Regions from separate parts of the Sphingomonas sp. CFBP 8765 genome, predicted to be linked through region 1. Evidence: riboswitches for the same ligand, from Rfam matches in the RefSeq annotation. Region 1 holds a riboswitch; the other holds the start of a gene.
The links. Region 1 has a riboswitch for thiamine pyrophosphate ahead of thiC (phosphomethylpyrimidine synthase ThiC). Riboswitches for the same ligand answer to the same signal wherever they lie in the genome.
Positions count from the first base shown of each region.

Region 2: another riboswitch for thiamine pyrophosphate. It lies ahead of IFT87_RS08070 (TonB-dependent receptor domain-containing protein); the one in region 1 lies ahead of thiC (phosphomethylpyrimidine synthase ThiC).

Region 1 is NZ_JACYTY010000002.1:368,684-372,686, forward strand. It holds gene IFT87_RS06235 (GNAT family N-acetyltransferase) at 1-53, shown strand, start outside; gene IFT87_RS06240 (hypothetical protein) at 226-645, opposite strand; partial or broken gene IFT87_RS06245 (sterol desaturase family protein) at 1,067-1,422, shown strand; gene IFT87_RS06250 (DUF2141 domain-containing protein) at 1,343-1,777, shown strand; gene IFT87_RS06255 (MipA/OmpV family protein) at 1,847-2,710, shown strand; TPP riboswitch at 2,800-2,907, shown strand; gene thiC (phosphomethylpyrimidine synthase ThiC) at 2,947-4,003, shown strand, end outside.
Region 2 is NZ_JACYTY010000002.1:742,661-746,663, reverse strand. It holds gene IFT87_RS08070 (TonB-dependent receptor domain-containing protein) at 1-1,888, opposite strand, end outside; TPP riboswitch at 1,959-2,047, opposite strand; gene IFT87_RS08065 (FadR/GntR family transcriptional regulator) at 2,212-2,934, shown strand; gene IFT87_RS08060 (outer membrane beta-barrel protein) at 3,142-4,003, shown strand, end outside.

The sequences.
Region 1 (4,003 bases):
TCGAGGGTCGTTATCGTGACGCGCCGATCCTAATCCTCGACCGGCGCGCCTGACCTCGGTTCCGGACGCTCGGCGGACAGGTCGAGCGATGCTGGCCGAGGAACTGCGCGGGTTTTTACGGTACCGGGCAGCCGCAAGTCGTCGCTGCTGCCCGGCACCGTGTGCGGTGCGCGCTCTTTTCCGGATCAGCCGGGAGCGCTCATGCCCATGTTTACGCGCTGGCGATCAGTTCGCCGGGACCTTGATGAACGGGTCATAGCTGTAGGTCTTGCCCGACATCGAGAAGACGACGCTGTACTGGTAGGACCCCTGTCCTGTGCCGTTGTTGATCACACAGGTCCAATAGATGACGCCCGCGGGCGTCGTCTGTTTTTCAAGATTCTGGAATACACTATTCGGCGGGTTCTGCGTGCATTGACCGGTAAACCCGGTGATTGCGATATTATCGGCGGGATTGATGGGATAGACGGTCCACACCAAGACGTCACCGGCATTGCACGGCGTCGTCAACTCGTTGCCACCCTCGGACGTGCCTTCATAGCCCGTCGTGTCGATCATATACAGACCCTGGGTGATGGTCTGGCCACTGGCCGTCGACTGAGCTGTTTCCACATCCACAGCAATCATGATGTTGATGGTTGCCATATCCTCATCTCCTAAATTTATAGTATCGAGATGGCCTGTCTCCGACATGGCGTCAGACTTTCAAACAGGCGTTATCGTCGTAATGGAGCAATGTTCTGCTATCCGGATCTGAAATTCGTTGACCTGAGTGAAATTTCACATTGCAAGGCGTCAATGAGACTTCAACAACCGAGTTGTTGGCGCATGAATTCTGCAAAATCGATAAAGTTATGATGAGGATTCGGTGTTCGGACATAGATCAGGGCGGCGTCAAGTTTGCAGGCGCACAGGCCGTCGCGCTTTGCAGCCGCGTACCCGGATGCCGCCGGTATCGATCATTTTGCGGGGGCGATAGGCTAGAGTGAGTGCAAACAGGTGGAGCACCGTCCGGGTGTGGTCGACCTAGGATCTGAATGGCAACGGCGTTCGATCCGGTCCCGTTGCTGTGATAATTCCGCTACGGGTCGTCGCGATTCCGACCCTGGCGGTGCGCTCGGTTTGGCTCTGACGGTCATGACCGTTATGGAGGGGGCCAATCCGATGGGCCGGGAGGTTTTTCCCCGGTTCATGTGGAGGGGAGCATTGGGGACATGGCTGATCACGGCCAGCCACCATCAGCCACATCATGAACGATACAGGTGCAATTATGAGCTCACTTTCCGGTTCTGGGATCGGCTCTGCGGCACCGACCGGGAGCACGGCGATGCGGGCAGCTCGCATGCCAAGGCTGCCGCGCGTGCTGGCGGCGGCCGCGGTCTGGGCCGTTCTGGCGGCAGCGAGCCCGGTCACGCGGCTTGACGTCGAGGTCGACAATCTCCGCTCGGCCAAGGGGTTGATCCGTATCTGCCTGACCGCCGACCCCGATAATTTCCCCGCCTGTGTCGACGATGCCAAGGCACTGACCCGGACCCTGCCCGCCGCGGTCCGGACGACGAGCTTTCCGGGCCTGCCGCAGCGTGGCTATGCGCTGGCGATCATCCATGACGAGAACAGCAACTCCAAGCTCGACACGATCGCGGGTATCCCGCGCGAGGGCTATGGCTTCTCGAACAACGCGGCGGTACGCTTCGGACCGCCGCGCTTTTCCGCAGCACGGTTCATGCTCGCCGGTGATGCCGAAATGCAACAGGTTAGGATGCGTTACATCTTCTGACGGATTGCAACGGACCGAATAGGGTTGCCCCGCGTTGCGCGGTGGAACCTTTTTGTCCGGAGCCCGTCCTTGCGCGCATTCTCACTCGTTCTGACTGCCGCAACCGCGGCCGTCGCCCTCGCCACGCCGGCACTTGCGCAGACGGATCCCAATCCGACCCCGCCAATCACCGATCCCGCCGACAACAACCGCATCACGCTCGGTCTCGGCGTCGCGTCGCTTCCCGATTACGAGGGTGCGGACAGCAACAGCTTCACCCCCGGCGCGGTCGCGATCGGCACGATCCGCGGGCATGACTTCTTCACGCGCGGTACGCAGCTCTATGTGAACCTGATCCCCAATACCGGGTCGGTCGGGATCAACTACGAAGTCGGCGTTATCGCCGCCGTCCGCACCGATCGCACGGGCCGGGTCGACAACCGGCAGGTCCGCGCGCTCGGCAAGATCGACACGGCCTATGAAGTCGGCGGCTTTGTCGGCATCGGCAAGACCGGCGTCATCACCAGCGATTACGACACGCTGACCGCGCGTGTCGCCTATATCCACGACGTGTCGGGCACGCACGACAGCTATGTCATCACCCCGCAGGTCAACTACACGACGCCGCTGTCGGTCCGCACCCTGGTCGCCTTCGGCCTGTCGGCGGATTATGCAGGCAAGGGCTTTGGCCGGACCTATGCCGCGGTCACGCCGATCGGCACGATCAACAGCGGTCTGCGCACCTATGACATCAACGACAGCGGCTTCCGCCGGGTCAACGTCTCCGCGTTTGCTTTGCAGAGCCTGTCGGGCGATCTGCGCCGCGGCTTCGGCGTCGGCGCAGGGGTGCTCTACGGCCGCATGCTCGGCAAGTACAAGGACAGCCCGATCGTCGCGGACGTCGGCGATGCCGACCAGTGGCTCGGCGCGGTGGGCCTGACCTACACCTTCTGATCGCAACCCGCCGATCGATCCGAAACCCCGTGCGGCCCGGCCGTGCGGGGTTTTTCCGTTTGCGCCCCCGTCCGTTGCGCCTATGCTCGCCCTACCCCGGGGGAGCGCCGATCCGCGCTTGAGAGGAAGGCAGGAGCCTTCGACCCGCTGAACCTGATCCGGTTGATACCGGCGGAGGGAGGGAGCGGTCGCCACAGAACCGCATGCCTTGCTCCGAGACCTTTAGGAGCAAGCGCATGGCCGATTACGATCCCCGCATCCCGACCGCCGACATCGGCGTCACCACCGGCCCGATCCGCGGCTCGCGGAAGATCCATGTCGCGGTGCCCTCCAGCCCCGACGTCCGCGTCGCGATGCGCGAGATCGTGCTCGACCCCAGTTGCTCCGAGCCGCCCTTGCGCGTCTACGACACCAGCGGTCCGTACACCGACCCCAGGGCGACGATCGACATCAACGCCGGCCTGCCGCAACTCCGCCGCCAGTGGATCGAGGCGCGCGGCGACGTCGAGAGTTACGACGCGCGCGCGGTCCGGCCCGAGGATAATGGCCAGCTCGGCCCCGACCGCTCGGGCGGCGTCCCGCAATTTCCCGGCAGCATCAAGCGCCCGTTGCGCGCCAGGGCTGGCGCCAATGTCAGCCAGATGCATTACGCACGCCGTGGCATCATCACGCCCGAGATGGAATATGTCGCGACGCGGGAGAATCTCGGCCGCGCGATGCTGAAAGAGTATAAGCGCGACGGCGAGAGCTTCGGTGCGTCGATCCCCGACTTCGTCACCCCCGAGTTCGTCCGCGACGAGGTCGCGCGCGGCCGCGCGATCATCCCCAACAACGTCAACCACCCCGAATCCGAGCCGATGGCGATCGGCCGCAACTTCCTGGTCAAGATCAACGCCAATATCGGCAATTCGGCGGTCGCGTCGAACGTCGCCGCCGAGGTCGACAAGCTCGTCTGGTCGATCCGCTGGGGCGCGGACACGGTGATGGACCTGAGCACCGGCCGCAACATCCACGACACGCGCGAATGGATCCTGCGCAACAGCCCCGTGCCGATCGGCACCGTGCCGATCTATCAGGCACTCGAGAAGGTCGGCGGCGTCGCCGAGGATCTGACTTGGGAGATCTTCCGCGACACGCTGATCGAACAGGCGGAGCAGGGCGTGGATTACTTCACGATCCACGCCGGCGTGCGCCTCGCCTATATCCCGATGACCGCCAAGCGGGTCACCGGCATCGTCTCGCGCGGCGGCTCGATCATGGCGAAATGGTGCCTCAGCCACCACAAGGAGAGCT
Region 2 (4,003 bases), 370 kb from region 1:
TGATTCGCGCGCGTAGATATTCGCCCGAGACATAGACGCTGACACCGCGCGCCGGGCGATAGTCGATCTCGGCATCGATCCCGTAGGAGCTCTGTCCCCCGGCATTCAGCGTCGAATTGACCAGCGCGCCGCCGCTATTGATGACCGTTGCCAGCTGGCGGTTGCGGAAATCATAATGAAACCCCGTCACCGATGCGGACAGCGCTGTACCGATATAGCGATAGCCCAGCTCCTGCGAGACGGCATATTCGTTCTTCAGCGCGGTCGTCCCCGCGCTGACCAGCGCACCGCCCGCATAGCTGTCGTAGAGCGTGAACTCGTTCGGCGTGCGGAAGTTGGTGGTGATGTTGGCGAACAGCTGCTGCCGGTCGTCGATCTCGTAATGCACCGCCGCCCGCGGCAGCGCGGCGAAGCTGTCGAGACGGACGCTGTCCTGCGGGCCGGGCAAGTAATTGCGCCCGCTGCGCAGCACATTGACGCCCTTGAACCCGATATCGACCGCAAGACGCGGGGTCAGCGTGACATGGTCGGCCAGGAACGCCGCCTTGGTCACCGTCACGGTCCGCTGGTTCTCATAGGCGAGCAACCGGCCGTCGGCGGTCCGGATCGCCTTTGCGCGATAGCCCCAGCGATCGGCCGGTGCGCCATCGGCGCCGACCGCGGTGTAGGACTGGACGACGCGGTCGATGCCGTGATCGAACCACAGCCCCGCGGTCAGCCGGTGGATGCCCCGCTCGATCGTCAGCGTGTTGACCGTGCCCACGCGGCGCTGGTCACCTGTATAGTTGCCCAGCACCGTCGCGACCCCGTCGACCGCGCCCGGCAGCGCGATCGGATCGGCGAGCGGCTCGATGCCGAGGAAATTGCCGGTCGTGCCGAGCTGCGTGCCATAGGGCGAATTGCCGTAGCCGAACTGCAGATAGCTGGTGCTGTCGAGCGTCACCCCCGCGCCCAGCGCCAGATGCACCGGCGCCGACGCATAGAGGTTGCGGAACGGCGCGCGGTAGAGCCGCCAGTAATTGGTGTTGCCCGCACTGTACCGCGCATCGAAGTTGAAATCGCGTCCCTGGGCGCGCCATTCGGCGAGCGTCGGGCTGCGATAGGTCGACGAGTTTGCATCGTTGAACGACAGCGCCAGGCTCGCGCGGTTGCCGTTGCCCCATTCGCCGAGCAGCTTGGCATCGACATGCTGGCGCGTGTCATGGCCGGCACCGCGCCAGTTGTTCGCGCGCGTGTTCGAATAGGAGACGAACGCCCGCAGCCCCGTCTGGCCGATCCGCCCGCTATCGAGCCGGACGAAGCCGCGCCGCGCCGCATAGGACCCGATCGACAGGTCGACGAGCCCGCGCGGCGCCGCACTCGGATCGTCGAGCCAGAGCGACAGCGACCCGCCCGCACCGCCCAGCGTCGGCGACGCGATATCGACCGCGGCCTGCGCCAGCGCGATGCGTTGCAGATTCTCGGTATCGGCGAACTGCGAGGGATAGGCGTAATAATAGCCAATGTCGTTCTGCGGCGCGCCCTCCATCGTCACACCGATCTCGTCCTGCCCCAGCCCGCGCAACGTCAGGCTCGAACTGGTCGACAAGCCGTAAGGATCACTCGACGCGACGGTCGCGCCGGGCAGGAGGTTGACCAGCTGGAACGCGTTGAGCGTCGGCGCCTGCTTGGTGATGAACGCCGCGGCGATCGCGCTCTCGGACTTGGGCACCGTCTGGTCGGGGAGCAGCCCCTCGGGATCGAGAAGACCGACGACGCGGATATCGACCGGGTCGGCGCCGTCCCGCGAATCCGCCTGCGTCTGCGCGCCGGCGGGGGTGAAGGCCACCACAGCAGCAAGTGCCACTGCCAGCGCACTGCACGCAACACGGGGCGGCCGGCCCGTCATCAGGTCAAATCGAAGGATCATCACGGTCTTGCGTCCACTCCACACGGAGGGACGACGGACGCGCCGCCAGCCCTCCCTACGCCGGTATCAACCGGATCAGGTTCAGCGGGTCATGGGCTGCAGCCCACCTCTCAGCCGCGCGTCAGCGGCCCCCCGGGGAGCGCGCCGTCTAGGCGGTTCGGTCTTCCGGGGATAGCGTTATTGCCCGTTCGCCCTTCCGCAGCGCCTTCCCGGCACACGCGCGGCAGAATTATATGACAATCCACGCCACCCAGACGCTTGCAGTGGGTGACAGCCGGACCGGTTTGCGCCACACAGGCTTTATGGAGCGTGTGCTGACCGACGTCGTTGCCCTGGAGAATCGGGATCTGGGACGGAACCTTACGCATGGCATGCTCGACCTGCTCGGCAAGGCCATCGTGACCGGCCAATATACGGATCGGCCCTTCCCGACCGAGGCGGAGATCGCGGTGGCGCATGGCGTCAGCCGATCGGTGACCCGCGAGGCGGTCAAGATGCTGACCGCCAAGGGACTGGTCAGCGCGCGCCCGCGACAGGGCACGATCGTCCAGCCAGCGAGCAGCTGGAACCTGTTCGACACCGATGTGCTGCGCTGGCTGCTGGACCGCAAATTCTCGGTCGAGCTGCTCCAGCAGTTCAACCAGCTGCGGATCGGGATCGAACCGGAAGCGGCGGCGCTCGCGGCGCTGTACCACACCGAACAGGACATGGTCGCGATCGAGGCGGGGCTGGCGCGGATGGCCGCGGCTGAGCGCAGCTATGACGATCCACTCGACGCGGACATCGCGTTCCACGTCGCCGTCCTGCGCGCGTCGCGCAACCCCTTCTACGCACAGTTCCAGTCGGTGGTCGAAACCGCGCTTCGCACCTCGATCCGCTTCACCAACCGTATCAAGGGGCGCAGCGCGAACATCGCCGACCATGCCGCGGTCGCCGTCGCGATCGCCGCGCGCGATGCCGATGGTGCGCGCGACGCGATGCGACGCCTGATCGGCGACGTGCTCAGCCTGATCGCCGAGGCCTGACACCCGAATCGTCGCGACCCGGTGTACGATCAAGGGACAGCACCGTGCGACGCCGTCACTCGACCTGATCGCGCTTTTCACTTATCGAGACGCGGTGCCCTTGGGCCCGGTGCCGCGAGTCGAGATTTGACAAGCGCCGGAATAGCTCGAAGGACGAAATGCGACCGCGCATCATGCGGGTAGCAATTGAAAACATGACGGGAAACAATGCGAAGGGCTCGAGACGAGCGAACTGCACGGATCGGCAAGGTCGCGCTCGCGGCGGCCATGACCGGCGGTTTGGTGAGCGGTGCGCAGGCACAGACGGTCAACGTCAACACACCCGTCAGCGTGCCCGTCGCGGGCAATGTCGACCGGTTTCGTGTCGTGCCGGTGATCACCAGTGTCTATGACAGCAACGTGCTGCGTCTCAACGACGCGCGCGGCAGCGGACCGCGCGACAATATCCGCGTTTCGCCGGCGCTGGCGGTCGACCTGAACCGCATCTTCGGACGCACCCGCGTCACCGCCGGCGGCACGGTCGGCTATGATTTCAACACCCGGTTCAGCGGCCTCGATCGCGAGCGGATCAACCTGACCTCGAGCGTGACGACCCCGGTCGGCGCGCCCTGCAGCGTGACCGGCAGCGCGGCGCTCGAACGCGCGCAGTTCGATCTCGGCGACACCAACACCGTGGTGACCGAGAGCTTCCTGCGCCAGGTCTATGACGTCGGCGCGAGCTGCCGCGCCGCGGCGGGTTTCTTTCCCGCGGTGGGCGTCAACCGCGTGTCGCTCACCAACAGCAGCCGCAAGGTTCTGGACACGAACCAGTCGGCGCTGCGCGCGGGGATCGGCTACGGGCGGCCCAGCCTCGGTACGCTGCAGCTCATTGGCTCGGTTGCGAAGATCGCGCGCCCGGGTATCGAGGATCTGACCGGGATCGACGATTCGACGATGATCACCGACGTCCAGCTGGTCTTCGAACGTTCGGTCGCGCCGCGCGTCAGCTTCCGGCTTGGCGGCGGCATCACGCATGCCGACCCCAAGCGCGCGGCCGTGCCGTCCTTCAGCGGCCCGTCGTTCGACGCGC